DNA from 2 places in the Pseudomonas sp. Marseille-QA0892 genome. Region 2 is predicted to be linked to the other one. Evidence: predicted binding sites of a transcription regulator. Region 2 holds the regulator's gene; the other holds the start of a gene.
What was found. Region 2 encodes LexA, which represses DNA repair genes until DNA is damaged. Its sites were predicted from a motif close to CTGTNTNNNNANACAG; they were not measured.
Positions count from the first base shown of each region.

Region 1: the regulator LexA is predicted to act here: its motif matches at 1,962-1,977, upstream of imuA (translesion DNA synthesis-associated protein ImuA).

Region 1 is NZ_CM143104.1:1,344,780-1,352,263, forward strand. It holds gene ACY8D3_RS06285 (ATP-binding protein) at 1-1,610, opposite strand, end outside; gene imuA (translesion DNA synthesis-associated protein ImuA) at 2,049-2,666, shown strand; gene ACY8D3_RS06295 (Y-family DNA polymerase) at 2,676-4,091, shown strand; gene ACY8D3_RS06300 (error-prone DNA polymerase) at 4,088-7,168, shown strand.
Region 2 is NZ_CM143104.1:1,227,945-1,235,428, reverse strand. It holds gene ACY8D3_RS05750 (DEAD/DEAH box helicase) at 1-1,770, shown strand, start outside; gene ACY8D3_RS05745 (S-methyl-5'-thioinosine phosphorylase) at 1,783-2,526, opposite strand; gene nagZ (beta-N-acetylhexosaminidase) at 2,534-3,532, opposite strand; gene ACY8D3_RS05735 (TetR/AcrR family transcriptional regulator) at 3,634-4,332, opposite strand; gene lexA (transcriptional repressor LexA) at 4,519-5,127, shown strand; gene sulA (SOS-induced cell division inhibitor SulA) at 5,138-5,596, shown strand; gene ACY8D3_RS05720 (hypothetical protein) at 5,814-6,047, opposite strand; gene ACY8D3_RS05715 (DUF6586 family protein) at 6,111-6,635, opposite strand; gene topA (type I DNA topoisomerase) at 6,728-7,484, opposite strand, start outside.

The sequences.
Region 1 (7,484 bases), 120 kb from region 2:
TCACTTGAAAGGAACAGGCGCCCCCGACTCTGCCGGGCAAACCCATAGACCATCGAAAGGCCAAGCCCGGTGCCTTGCCCCTGCGGTTTGGTGGTGAAGAAGGGGTCACAGACCTTGTCCAGCAAGGAGGGCGGAATGCCCGTTCCAGTATCCTGGACATCGAGGCAGATATAGTCGCCTGGTGTCATGTGATGAATGGAAGCCTGCTCGGCATCCAGATGGAAAGGACGAGTGCGGATGTGAATGGTACCGCCATCCGGCATGGCATCCCGGGCATTGATGACCAGGTTAAGCAGCGCATTCTCGAGCTGGTTGCTGTCGGCGAGTACGCTACCGACGGTTGAATCCAGCTCGAATTCGATCCTGATTTGCTCAGTCACCGTCCGGCGTAGCAACTCGCTAAGCGACATGACCAATTCGTCGATTGCCATGGCGCGTGATTCCAGCGACTGGCGCCTTGAAAAGGCCAGCAGACGCTGTGTCAGCGCAGCAGCCCGGCTGGCCGACGCCTGGGCAATGTCGAGGTAACGCGGAAGGCTGTCGAAATCGGATTTGGCCAGGCGCAACCGCATGAGATCCAGCGATCCAAGTACGCCGGTCAGCATGTTGTTGAAGTCGTGGGCGATGCCGCCCGTCAACTGGCCCACCGCTTCCATCTTCAATGAATGGCGCAACTGCTCCTCGGCCTGCGAGCGTACGGCTGTCTCGTCACGAAGCTTGGCCAAAGTGGATTCAAGGTCCTGGGTGCGGGCCTTGACCTTGGCCTCCAGCTCTTCATTGAAACGCCGGAGCGCAAGCTGTGCGTGCTTCTCTTCGTTGATGTCGACGATCATGCTGGCCGCACCGATGAGCTCGCCCTGTTCGTCGTACAGAGGGGCGGCGCTGACGCGCGTCCAGAACTCTCGCGCTTCGGTCCGGAAGCAGAAATCCATTCCGGTGACGGTCTCTCCTCGCAAGGCGCGGGCCCCTGCGAACTGGTCGGGTTCAATGATGCGCCCGTTTTCATCAAGCCCAATCCAGCGGTTCGTCTGCCCCCGGTCACGCGACGGAATCACATCGTTGGGCACGAAGCTGCGATAGAGCGTATTGCTGATCAGCGAACGCCCATCCTTGTTCATGAAGCTCACGCCGACCGGCAGGTTTTCAAGCAGCGTGGTCAGCCGCGAACGCTCTTCGGCCAACTCCGAAAGGCGGTCTCGCATATCGAACTGACGTAGCCGTGAGCGCAGGGCGCTGTTCACGATGCTGACCAGCGAAACCAGGCTCACCTCGGTTTCGAGGATGGCGAAGTTGGTAACGGTCGGAAAAGCACCGGCCACGCGCATTTCGATAGCTTCCGGGCTGCTACCCATGACTATCAGGGGTATGGCGGACCAGTCGGGCTGGTGACTCAGCGCATCGTTCAAGCTGGACAGGTCCTGATCCAGCATCGATTCAGTCAGCAGAATCAAACCGGTGCAGGAATCCAGTCTCGACGCGAGCATGGAGATGTCGTCGCATCGTTCGACGCTGTTGCGCTCGGCCAGCGACGCGACCAGGCGGTCCTGATCCGGGCCAGGCTCGGCGCAGACGAAGAGCTTTAGTACGGAAAGAGAATTATCGGTGTTCACACGCCAACTCGTCGGAAGAGTGCAAGCAGATTCAGGTAATGCGAGACGGCGCCGTGCGCCGATCGGATCTGCCAGGTTAGCGGCGCAATCCCTGAGTTCTTGATGACCGTTCCGCGGTTGACCTCGAAACGAAGCGGCTGTTCATCGGGGCTGAGCTGAAAGGGGCGCGATTGAACGCGGGTTGCTGCCGATTTGCAATGGCCTGATTGCCTCAGGCTCATGCGATGGACGGCGCTGTGCCAGCCAAAGCGCCGTCGTATAGCGGTTGGTGAGCGTCCGTTGAATTTTCGATTCAACACAGCCGCTTCGATTCGACGGATTCCGCATTGCCAATAAAGGGGTCTTCAAATACTGTATATGCAAACAGTATTCATGCCCCTGGGGCAGGTTAGGAGAGGGTAAAGACATGTACGTGACCGATTCCTGGAGGGCGTTCTGATGGGCTCGGTCGTTGCACTGGATACCCTGTTCGACCAGCGTCGGGTATGGAAAGGGAAGGTCGCGCGGCCGCAACCGAGTGCCCAGCCCACCGGTATCGCTGAGCTCGATGCGGTACTACCCAGCGGCGGTTGGCCCGAGTCCGCCCTGAGTGAGGTGCTGTTGCCGGCCGAAGGCTGTGGAGAGCTGCAGTTGCTTTGGCCTACCGTGGCTCGCTTGACCCAACAGGCAGAGCGGGTGGTGCTGGTTGCACCGCCCCATGTTCCCTATCCCCACGCCTGGCTCGCGGCGGGTGTCGACTTGCGCTGGCTGACGATCATCGAGGCCAATACGAAGGAGGCGCTCTGGGCCGCAGAACAATGCCTGCGCTCGGGCAGTTGCGGCGCTGTGTTGAGTTGGCCTGTCCAGGCTGATGACCGTGCGCTTCGGCGCTTGCAAGTCGCCGCCGAAACCGGGCAAACGCTGGCCTTTGCCATGCGCCCACTACGTGAGGCGGCCAATCCGTCCCCAGCGGCATTGCGCCTGTGCGTGGAAACCCGGCCAAACCGGGTGAGCGTCTTGAAGTGCCGGGGCGGGCTCGCGCCGGATGTGGCCATTCCCTTGGCGGTCAGCCATTGAGAGGCCGTCATGCGCTGGGCTTGCATCCTGTTTCCTCAATTGGCACTGGACGGTGTCCTCCGTCACCGTGAAAACCCTTCAGACCCCCTTGCGCTGATAAGCGGTACGCCAGGGCGACGTATTGTTCAGACGCTCAATCCCGCTGCCCGGGAGTTGGGGTTGAAGCCAGGGATGACGCTGACGGCCGCCCAGGCCATAAGCCGATCCTTCGACACCGCTGAATACGACGAAGACGCCATTGAGCGCTGGCAGACATTTCTTGCCGCATGGGCCTATGGGTTCAGTTCGCAGGTCAGCCTGTACTACCCCCGTGCGCTGGTCATGGAAGTCGAATCCAGCCTCGGACTTTTTGGGCCATGGCCACGCTTCGAGTCACGCCTGCGAGAGGAGCTGGCTTCACTGGGATTTCGCCATCGCATCACAGTGGCGCCGAACCCCGTGGCGGCCCGGATGCTTGCCAATGCACACGACGGTATCGCGGTAGCCGATAACAGCGAGCTGCGCAGGGTGCTGGGGAAGATGCCGGTCGATCGGCTCGGGTTGAAACCTGAAGCCAGTACGGCCTTTTCACGGATGGGGGTTCGCACGCTTCGGCAGATGCTGGAATTGCCTCGCGACACCCTGGCGCGACGCTTCCCGGCTGATCTTCTGCGCCATCTGGATACGCTCCTAGGCGCCCGTGGTATAGCGCTGGAGTGCTACCTGCCGCCCGATTCGTTCGATACGCGGCTTGAGCTCAACTTTGAAGTCGAATCGAATCAGGCGCTCTTGTTCCCGTTGCGCCGACTTACCGCCGATTTGGCCGCGTTCCTGGCTGGTCGGGACAGTGGGGTCCAGCGCTTCTTCATTTATCTGGAGCATCGCAACCTGCCGGATACGGAGTTGCCTATTGGCCTGCTCAGCGCCGAGCGCGAAGCCAATGTGCTTTTCGAACTGGCCAAAGGGCGGCTCGAGCAACTCACGGTTCCTGCGCCAGTGCTGGCCATGCGGCTATTGGCGCAGGACCTTCCGGAGTTTCTGCCCGAACGCCGTGAACTCTTTGACGAACGTCCTCAGCAGAACCTCAGCTGGGAGCGCCTGCGGGAGCGGTTGAGGGCGCGCTTGGGTGATGAAGCCGTCGGTGCGATCGTACCGGTGGCCGACTACCGTCCCGAATGTGCGTGGCGGATCGACGAGCCTTCGAAACGCAGCGCGGCCTTCGAATCCAGGCTGAGGCCGGGGTGGCTGCTGCGCGACCCCGAACCCTTCGCTGAACCGGTCTATCGCATCCTGGCCGGGCCCGAACGAATCGAATCGGGCTGGTGGGATCATCGGGACCGCTGCCGCTACTACTATTGGATCGAAACGCCCGATGGCCGCCGTGCCTGGGTATTTCGCTCGCTGAAGGAGGGCGGTGCTTTCCAGCTACAAGGGTGGCTTTCATGACCCGGTACGCCGAGTTGCACTGCCTCTCCAATTTCAGTTTCCAGCGGGGTGCCTCTACCGCTCAGGAGCTTTTCGAGCGTGCTGCTCGGGAAGGCTATGAGGCGTTGGCAATCACGGATGAGTGCACGCTGGCCGGCATCGTTCGCGCCTGGCAGGCCTCGAAGAAAACGCAGTTGGCCCTCATCGTCGGCAGCGAAATGAGCCTGGATAAAGGGCCGAAGATGGTGCTGCTCGCCGAATCACTGCAGGGCTACCAGACCCTTTGCCGCGTGATCAGCCAAGCCCGAGGGCGGGCCGAGAAGGGCAGCTATCAACTGGTGCACGACGACTTTCGGCACGGTACCGACGGCCTGCTCGCACTCTGGATTCCCGATGAGGCTTGCACGCTGGCACATGGGCACTGGTTGAGATCCATTTTTGGTGACCGGCTGTGGCTGGGTGTGGAATTGCACCAGGGCCCGGATGACAAAGCGCGCCTCACCCAGCTCACACAGGCGGCGGCTCTGCTCGAAATACCCATGGTGGCTGCGGGTGACGTGCACATGCATGCCCGCGGACGCCGCGCCCTGCAGGACACCATGACTGCCATCAGGCACCACTGCACGGTGGCGGAGGCCGGTTTCCGGTTGTTTCCCAATGGTGAGCGTCACCTGCGTTCGCGCGAACTCCTGGCCGATCGCTACCCTGCCGAGCTGTTGGCAGAAACGGTCCGCCTCTCACAGCGCTGCCGCTTTAGCCTCGATCAACTCAAATACGAGTATCCGCACGAGGTAGTCGGCAAGGGGCACACGCCGGCCTCATGGCTGCGTCACCTGACCGAGGTTGGCATTCGTCATCGCTGGCCCGAAGGCATCGGGCCGAGCGCACGTGCTCAGATCGAGAAAGAACTCAAACTCATCTCGGAGTTGAAGTACGAAAGTTACTTCCTCACGGTGCACGACATCGTCGCATTTGCCCGCCGCCAGGGCATTCTTTGTCAGGGGCGCGGTTCGGCTGCGAACTCGGCTGTATGCTTCGCGCTCGGCATCACGGAGCTCGATCCCGGGCGGGTGAACCTGCTGTTCGAGCGTTTCATTTCGAAGGAGCGCAATGAGCCGCCCGATATCGATGTGGACTTCGAGCATGAACGCCGGGAAGAGGTTATCCAGTACGTCTTCCAGCGCTACGGACGTCGCCGCGCGGCGATCACCGCCGTAGCAAGCACCTATCATGGCGCCGGCGCTGTTCGGGACGTTGCCAAGGCGCTTGGCCTGCCGCCCGATCAGGTGAATGCCCTGGCCAACTGCTGTGGTCGCTGGAGTGATCAGATTCCGCCGCCCGAGCGGCTGCGCGAAGAGGGCTTCGATCCCGACAGCCCCGTCATTCATCAGGTGATGGTGCTGACAGAAGAACTGATCGGCTTCCCCCGGCATCTGTCCCAGCACCCCGGCGGCTTCGTGATTTCCGAGCAACCCCTCGACACGCTCGTCCCTGTCGAGAACGCCAGCATGCCAGGCCGGACCGTGATTCAGTGGGACAAGGACGATCTGGACCTGCTCGGGTTGCTCAAGGTCGATATCCTCGCGCTGGGCATGTTGACGGCGCTCAAGCGCTGCTTCGACCTTGTCGCTCGGTATCGTCAGCGGTCGCCTTTAACCATTGCGACCATTCCGGCTGAAGACCCGGCCACCTACGAGATGATCAGCCGCGCCGACACCATGGGCGTGTTCCAGATCGAGTCGCGAGCCCAGATGTCGATGTTGCCCAGGCTTAAACCCAGAACCTTCTACGATCTGGTCATCGAGGTGGCTATCGTACGGCCTGGCCCCATCGTGGGTGACATGGTGCATCCCTATCTGCGCAGGCGTAACGGCCTGGAACCGGTCGTGTATCCCAACGATAAGCTGCGCAAGGTGTTCGAGCGCACCCTGGGTGTGCCGCTGTTCCAGGAACAGGTGATGGAGCTGGCAATCGTGGCGGCCGACTATTCGCCCGGTGAAGCCGACCAGCTACGGCGCTCGATGGCGGCCTGGAAGCGTCATGGTGGGCTGGAGCCGCACCAGAAGCGGCTCATGGAACGCATGAATGCCAATGGCTACACACAGGAATTCGCCGAGCGCATCTTCGAGCAGATCAAGGGCTTCGGCAGCTATGGGTTTCCCGAATCGCACGCGGCAAGCTTTGCGCTCATTACCTATGCCAGCTGCTGGTTGAAATGCCATGAGCCGGCTGCCTTTACCGCAGCGCTGATCAACAGCTGGCCCATGGGTTTTTATAGCCCCGATCAGCTGCTTCAGCATGCACGCCGGCAGGGCATCAAGACGCTGCCTGTCGATGTGCGCTACAGCGATTGGGATTGCACCCTCGAAGGAGAAGGGCGGGGCGGCCAGCCCGGAATCCGTCTCGGCATGCGCATGATTCGCGGGTTCAGAGAGAACGACGCCAGGCAGATCATGCAGGCCCGCTCTCTGGCGAATTTCACGACTGTCGATGATCTGGTACGCCGCGCCGGGCTCGAACGCCATGCGTCTGAGCGGCTCGCGGATGCGGGGGCACTGCGAAGCCTGGCCGGGCATCGGCACAAGGCGCGCTGGGCGGTGGCAGGCGTCGAAGTGCAGCGGCCGCTGTTCGAAGACCAACCTGCGACGTTGGAGGCCCAGGTCAGCCTGCCGCTGCCTTCGGTGGGTGAGGACGTGCGCGCCGATTACGACACCGTCGGTACAACGCTGAACCATCATCCCATCAAGTTGCTGCGCGGTGCGTTAAGAGCGCAGCGCTGCAGGGCTTCACGCGACTTGAAGGCCATTGAGCATGGGCGGTTCATCTCCATTGCAGGCCTGGTCGTTGGCCGGCAGCGGCCGGGCACAGCAGGAGGGACGGTCTTCGTGACCCTTGAAGACGAGTTCGGCATGGTCAATATCGTCGTCTGGAAAGACCTCGCCGAACGGCAGCGCCGCGCATTGCTGGAGTCGAGATTGATGAAGGTGGAAGGGCGACTCGAATCGGAAGGTGGCGTCATTCATGTCATTGCCCGCCGGATGATCGACCTCACGTCACTGCTCACCGGGCTTGATGTGCGTAGCCGGGATTTCCAATAGTCCCGCTTCAGGTCGGGATCGAGCCACGTCAGTACGGCTGGCCCTGATCGCTTTTTCAGATTTCCAGCACAGCATTAAAGGGCTATTCACTCGTGCAGCCTCCGGCTGAACTCGTGCCAATACAATCCATTACATTTCACTGACAAAGCAAAACATACCGCCTGACACGTCTCCCTATAATCCCGTCCGCTCGTATCGATAATGCTAATACTTATCATTAATAAGGGATGTGATGATGCGTCGGACGGTTGGTAATCTGCACGTAAGCCGTAAATTTCCTCGCTTCAATAGGTCGCCAATAGCGGTGGCTGTCGCA
Region 2 (7,484 bases):
GTTTTACTCGGACTGATACGCAGGAATCCCAGCTTGCTGTCGAGCGAACGACTCGAACAGCGCCCGGACGAAGAGCAGGTGCATCTACAGATCGATGCTCGCAAGGATGCCGAAGGCCGACCCACCCAGGTAATGCTGCCATTCGGGCGGCTTAAGCCCTTGTTGTCGTTGCTTGCCGATATCGTCCTGCGTGATGCTGCGGGTGCGAATGCCGAACTACGGCTGGAGGCGCCCGACGCCGCAAGGCTGGCGGAGCTCGAAGGACTACCGCTCGAATGGCAAGGTGGCGAACGGGTCCGCGAATTCGCCCAACGCCTGAAGGCATTCGATGGCAGCGTTGTTGAGCCCCCCAAGGATCTGGGCGCTGAACTGCGCCCCTATCAGCGCGAAGGTCTTGCCTGGATGCAGACGCTGCGTTATCTGCAGGTCGGTGGCATCCTGGGTGACGACATGGGTCTGGGCAAAACCTTGCAAACCCTGGCCCACTTGCTGCTTGAAAAGCAATCGGGCCGACTGGACCGCCCATGCCTCGTCGTGATGCCGACCAGTCTCATTCCAAACTGGCAGGACGAAGCGACCCGATTCACGCCAGATCTACGCGTGCTCGCGTTGCATGGCCCGCAACGGCAGCGCCAATTCGATCGCCTGGACCAATACGACGTGCTGCTGACCACTTACTCGCTCCTGCCGCGAGACATCGCCAGGCTCAGGGCGCAACCGATGCACGTCGTGGTGTTTGACGAAGCACAGAATCTGAAGAATCCATCCAGCAAGGCAGCCCAAGCCGCACGCCAACTGAAAGCTCGCCAGCGGCTGTGTCTTAGCGGTACGCCACTCGAGAATCATCTGGGCGAGCTTTGGGCATTGTTCGACTTGCTAATGCCAGGCTGGCTTGGCGACAGCAAACGATTCACCCAGGATTACCGCAACCCCATTGAGCGTCAGGGCGATGCCCAGCGGATGGAGCATCTGCGCGCAAGGATCAAGCCCTTCCTGCTACGCCGTCGCAAGGAACAGGTCGCGCGGGAGCTGCCGGCCAAGAACGAATTTGTCCACTGGGTAGAATTGACTGATGCCCAGCGCGACCACTACGAAACAGTGCGCCTCGCCATGGACCGGAAGGTGCGCGATGCCATCCAGAGCAACGGCCTCGCCCGCAGCCAGATTGTGATTCTCGATGCCCTGCTGAAGTTGCGCCAGGTCTGCTGCGACCTGCGCCTGCTCGACGACGGTTCGGACCGTAAGCAGGCCGCCAACTCGGGCAAACTCACCAGCCTCATGGATATGCTCGGCGAGTTGCTCGCATCTGGACACCGTGTTTTGTTGTTCTCACAATTCACGTCCATGCTTCGTTTGATCGAAGACGAGCTCGACAAACGGAACCAGCCTTATCTGCTCCTTACGGGCGAGACAACCGATCGCCGCACCCCTGTTCAGCGGTTTCAGAACAATGAGGTGCCGCTGTTCCTGATCAGCCTGAAAGCGGGGGGCACCGGGCTCAACCTCACAGCTGCTGACACCGTCATCCATTACGACCCATGGTGGAACCCGGCGGTCGAGAATCAGGCAACAGACCGCGCCTACCGCATAGGCCAGGACAAGCCTGTGTTCGTCTACAAGATGATCACCCGGGGTACCGTCGAAGAGCGGATTCAGCAGCTACAGCAGCGCAAGGCAGACCTGGCCCACGGCCTACTTGAAAGCACGGGTGAAGGCGAATGGCGAATGGGAAGTGAAGACATCGAGGCACTCTTCGCCCCGCTACCGTAACAGGGCACTCGGTCACGCCTGAGTGGAGAGCACGCCGGCCAGGACTGCCTTAACCTTACCCATGCCACCCGCCAATGCGTGGTCGATTTCCGACATCGTGATGGGCCCGCTGGACTTGCCTGCCGCCGGGTTTACGACCAGCGCCAGGCATGCGTAGGGAAGCTCGATCTCCCGTGCCAGTGCCGCCTCCGGCATTCCCGTCATGCCAACGATGTCGCAGCCGTCCCGCTCCAACCGCTGAACCTCTGCTGCTGTCTCCAATCGAGGCCCCTGTGTGGCGCCATACACACCATGGGAACTGAAAGCGACACCGGTTCGCGTAAGCGAATCGATCAACCGAGCCCGTAACGCCGCGTCGTACGGCTCACTGAAATCGATGTGAGTGACGTGTGGGAGTACACCCTCGAAAAAAGTGTGCTCCCGACCCCATGTGTAATCAATGATCTGATGCGGCACACACAGATGTCCGCTGCCCATTGCCGAGTGAATACCCCCTACGGCATTGACAGCGATAACGGAGTCCGCACCGGCTTCCTTCAGTGCCCATAGATTGGCTCGGTAATTGACCTGATGCGGCGGGATGCGGTGTGGATGGCCATGCCGTGCCAAAAAGAGCACGTCACCGCCAGCAAACTCGCCACGCAGGATCTCGGCTGAGGGTACGCCGAAAGGCGTCTGAACCGTCAGCGCATCTCGAAGGACAAGACCTTCGAGCTGGGTCAACCCTGTACCGCCAATGACTGCGTGGACCGTCATATAGGCCTCAGGCGACGAGAGATGCGGCGCGTAACGCGCGAAGCGCTTCGAGCCAGCGGGGCGAGGACCGATAGTCATCACTGCTCATTCCGGTCGCCTGCATGCGAGACAGCCGAGGGCTCGGCTTCACGTCGAGTCGCTGCAAGGTGCTCAATGCCAACTCAGCCGCTGCCCGATCGTTGCAGACGAGGCCCATATCACAGCCCGCGCTGAGCGCCGCTTCGATCCGGCTTCCCGCATCCCCAGCTACGTGCGCACCTGCCATGGAGAGATCATCACTGAAAATCACGCCCTCAAAACCTAACTCGCCGCGCAGGATGTCCTGTAGCCATCGCTTAGAAAACCCTGCGGGCTGCTCATCAACTTGAGGATAGATGACATGTGCCGGCATCACGGCTGCGAGCCGATGGCTCAAACGCGAAAATGGCACCATGTCGCAGGCGCGGATGGTCTTCAGGCTTCGATCATCGACGGGGATGGCGACATGCGAATCGGCCTCCGCCCAACCGTGCCCGGGGAAGTGCTTGCCCGTCGCTTGCATGCCGGCATCGTTCATGCCTGCCAGGAAGCTTTCGGCCAGCGGGACCGTGCGCAAGGGGTCAGCGCCAAAGGCGCGGCTACCAATCACGCCGCTACGACCATGGTCGAGATCGAGCACCGGGGCAAAACTGAAATCGAGGCCAACCGAAAGCACCTCTGTCGCCATGACCCAGCCACAATGCCGAGCGAGTTGTATCGCATCCGAACGGCCTTCGAAGTCGCGCATCGCAGGCAACCGAACGAAGCCGTCGCGGATACGCTGTACTCGCCCTCCTTCCTGGTCGATCGCCAGCAAGATGTCGGGGCGGACCGCACGAATGGCACGGCACAGCTCCCGTACTTGGGCAGGCGTTTCCACGTTACGTGCAAAGAGGATCAAGCCGCCCACCTGGGGCTGACGCAACAGGTGCCGGTCTTCAGCCGTCAGCCAGGTGCCCTGGACGTCGAGCATCAGGGAGCCATTCATAACGAATCCTTACTGGATGTCAGGCGCGCATGTTCGCGCCATAGGGAACCGTCGAACCGACCGTAAGGGCCGGTACGAAGTGAATGGCGTAGCTTAACGGATCAGCTGGAGGGGTTCGACAGTGCCGGTCGATGGTACTGAGCGTTTGCGAGCGAGGCATCGGTCACCGCGGAATCGGCACGCATGCCGGCAGCAACGAACGGCACCATCAGGCGGAGCACCTGCTCAGTAGACATATGCACACCGAAGTCATTCTCTGCCATCGCCCTGAGGGCCTTTATCCCGGACATGGTGAAGGCAACGGAACCCAGCATGAAGTGAACCCGCCAGAACAGTTCGATGGGCGGAATGTCCGGAGCAGCATCATGGACCAGATGCATGAATCGGCGAAAAACGCGTCCATACACCTCCTCCAGGTAACGGCGCAGATGTCCCTGACTTTCGCTGAAGGCGAGCCCTAGCAATCGCATGAACATCGAGAGGTCATTACCGTTGCGAGGCTTGATGATGATCATTTGTTCGACCACCAGCTGCAGAAGCTCCTCGAGGCCAGGTGCACTAGCACCTGATGACTCATGCAGATCCAACTCACGTTCGAGATTCACGCAGAAGGGCCCAAGGAAGCGTGAAAAGACCGCCTGGATGAGCGACTTCTTTGAACCGAAGTGGTAGTTCACTGCGGCCAGGTTGACACCTGCCTTGCTGGTGATCAGCCGCAGCGATGTCTCCGCAAATCCTTTCTCGGCGAACAGCTGTTCCGCCGCGTCGAGTATGCGCTCGACCGTTTCCGACTGGGCCATTTGAAAAATGCCTGACAAACAAGTGTTTGAAACATACGTTTCACCTTGTTGTAGTGTCAAGCATAGCCAATCATCGATGAGCCTATCTATAGGCGCAAGTCTGCTCAGACAGAGCGTAACAGGAGCATTGCCAAACAGCGCACACTGTATATACTTCCAGCACCTGTATAAAAAGCCAGAGCCATCATGCTGAAGCTCACGCCTCGCCAGTCCGAAATCCTGACATTCATCAAACGCTGCATCGAAGACAACGGTTACCCGCCGACACGTGCAGAGATTGCCACGAAGTTGGGGTTCAAGTCGCCAAACGCTGCGGAAGAGCATCTAAAGGCCCTCGCGCGCAAGGGCGCCATTGAGATGACACCCGGTGCCTCCCGCGGGATTCGCGTCCCCGGCTTCGAACCGGGCACGGAGGATGAAGGGCTACCTATCATCGGCCGCGTAGCCGCAGGCGCCCCAATCCTGGCGCAGGAACATATTGAAGACGCGTGCAAGATCAATCCGGATTTCTTCAAACCAAAGGCCGACTACCTGTTGAAGGTCCGCGGCATGAGTATGAAGGACATCGGCATTCACGATGGCGACCTTTTGGCTGTGCACCGCACACAGGATGCACTCAATGGCCAGGTTGTCGTCGCACGCCTCGATGACGAAGTCACCGTGAAACGCTTCAAACGAGAAGGCAATAAGGTTTGGCTGATCGCTGAAAACCCTGAGTTCGATCCGATCGAGGTGGACCTGGAGCAGCAGAGCCTGACTATTGAAGGGTTGAGTGTCGGCGTGATCCGAAGGTAAGGAGCGAACCATGCAATTCCAGTTGCCGTTGTCTTCTCCCCCTCCGCCTGTGGGGCTACTGGTTCCTGAAACGCTCGTCGTGCCGGCAGAAGTTGGCTTTACAGACGCCGAGACCCTGAGCGAAATCACCCTTTCCGGTGCCTCAGGCCTGTGCCTGCATTTGCTAGCGCCGGTTTTGCGAGACCTGAGCGAGAACAGCGACGCGCGCTGGCTGACACTCATCGCTCCACCTACAAGCCTTTCACGGACATGGCTCCGTGATGCTGGGTTGAATCGAGAGCGCATCCTGCTGCTTCAACCGAGCGGTAACCAGGCCGCTCTACAGCTCGCCTGTGATGCGCTGAGCCTGGGCCGCAGCCATACCGTGGTTACGTGGTTCGACAAGCTTTCCCGTAGCGAGCGGCGTCAGCTGAGCCTCGCAGCCCTAGCGGGCAACGCGCAGGGCTTGAACATCAAGATGAATTACTGACGGACTCGCTAGCCTAGAGCCACTCATAGTGACTTAGCGCAGATGCATTCCGAGTGAGAAACCGCTACCCCAGTAGATATGCAAAAGGGGATGCCGCGCGGGACGCGCAGTCAGCGACAGTATCCCACATGGCCTTGGAAGGGATGTTTACGCAGCGAGCCGTGTTCCTACTTACGCGGAGATGAACGTAGGCAGAACAGATCGGCACGGTATCGGGTTAGTGAAGAACGCGATCAGGCTCGTCGTGCTGAAAATCATTCTCAGCCAGCTCTCCGGCCATCTGCACACCTACGCTGAGCATGGCCTTGGCCACCTCGACATGATGTCCCTGCATGAACGCCTTGGCGGCTTCGGTGAAGTTGAGCTCGACTAACATCTGCTCGTCCTCGGCACGACGAAGGGCAATGCGCCCATCAGGCAGTTCAACAATTTCAAGGAAGGACGTCGACATAAGGGGCTCTCGCGTTGTTGACCCGCCATTGTAGCAGCGAAGCTGGCGGACTCTAGCAAGAAATCAGATTTCGCTGAGCCCTTCACGAAAACGCAACGCCAACGCCTTGATCGACTGGCGCCAGGACTCGAGCATTTCTGGCGTAAGCCCGGTGTTTTCCGTCTCCTCGCCGACTGCAACAGCCTGAATCAGCGGCAAGGTAGGGTCCTGCTTGGTCGCCTTGGGCGGCATCGGGGGCTGGAATAGGCCTGTATAGGCAGATAGCAGTTGCCCGAGCCAGGTTTCCCTATTTCTCGAGAGTTCGAACAGCTCGGCAAATTCGGGGCTCGGTGTCGCTGCCAGCCGACCGGCATCAAGAAACTGTTCAATGCTCGGATCGGCATCGCCGGGCATACGGTAATAACCCGCAACTTCGTGGCAAAGACCAAGCACCGCACCATACAGGTGAAATACGGCTTCCTCGCGTGCAGCCTGGGTTTTCGCAGGCGCCGTGAATGCGCCGCTTTGGGCGGCCTCGCGCCAGGTGTCCAGAGCCAGGCCAGCATAGAACAGCTTTTGGTTGGTGCGTGTATACCGCTCATGACTCATGGCGCGCTCCTGGTTGTGCGTGGCTAGCAGCAAGATGAAACGACTATAACGCGCTGATCGCAACAATCAGCGCGCTTCGTCGTAGGGCGCTGTCAGCGCTTTTCTTCGACCTTCCATTTGCCACCGTCGAAGAACGCCTTCCAGCCGGTAGGCTTGCCATCGACTTCGGACTGGACGTACTGCTCTTTGGTCTTCCGGCTGAAGCGAATCACGGCGGGCCGGCCGTCGGGATCCTTCTGCGGCGCCTTGAGCAGGAAGTGATACTTTGGATCTATCTCGTCCTTGTGCGGCAGCAATTCAGCTACCAGCGGTGCCCGCGTTTCTCGGTTCTTTGGGAAGCCGCTTGCTGCCAGGAACAACCCGGACGCCCCGTCGCGCAGTACATAATGGTCGTCGACTTTTTCGCAACGCAATTCAGGCATTTGCACGGCATCCATCTTCGGCGGCGCCGGCTCGCCATTCTTCAATAGCTTGCGGGTGTTCTTGCAGGCGGCATTCGTACAGCCGAAGAACTTGCCGAAGCGGCCCGTCTTGAGCTGCATCTCGCTCCCGCACTTGTCGCACTCAAGGCTTGGGCCTTCGTAACCTTTGATACGGTACTGCCCTTCCTCGATCTCGTAACCCGAGCAATCCGGGTTATTACCGCAGATATGCAGCTTGTGCTTGTCATCGAGCAGGTAGGCGTCCATGGCGGTACCGCACTTCTCGCAGCGACGCTTGTTACGAAGTACGCGCGACTCGGATTCACCCTCGTCATCCGCGGCAATTTCATCACCAGGAATCAGGTTCACCGTCGCCTTGCAGCGTTCCTTGGGCGGCAATGAATAACCCGAGCATCCCAGGAATACG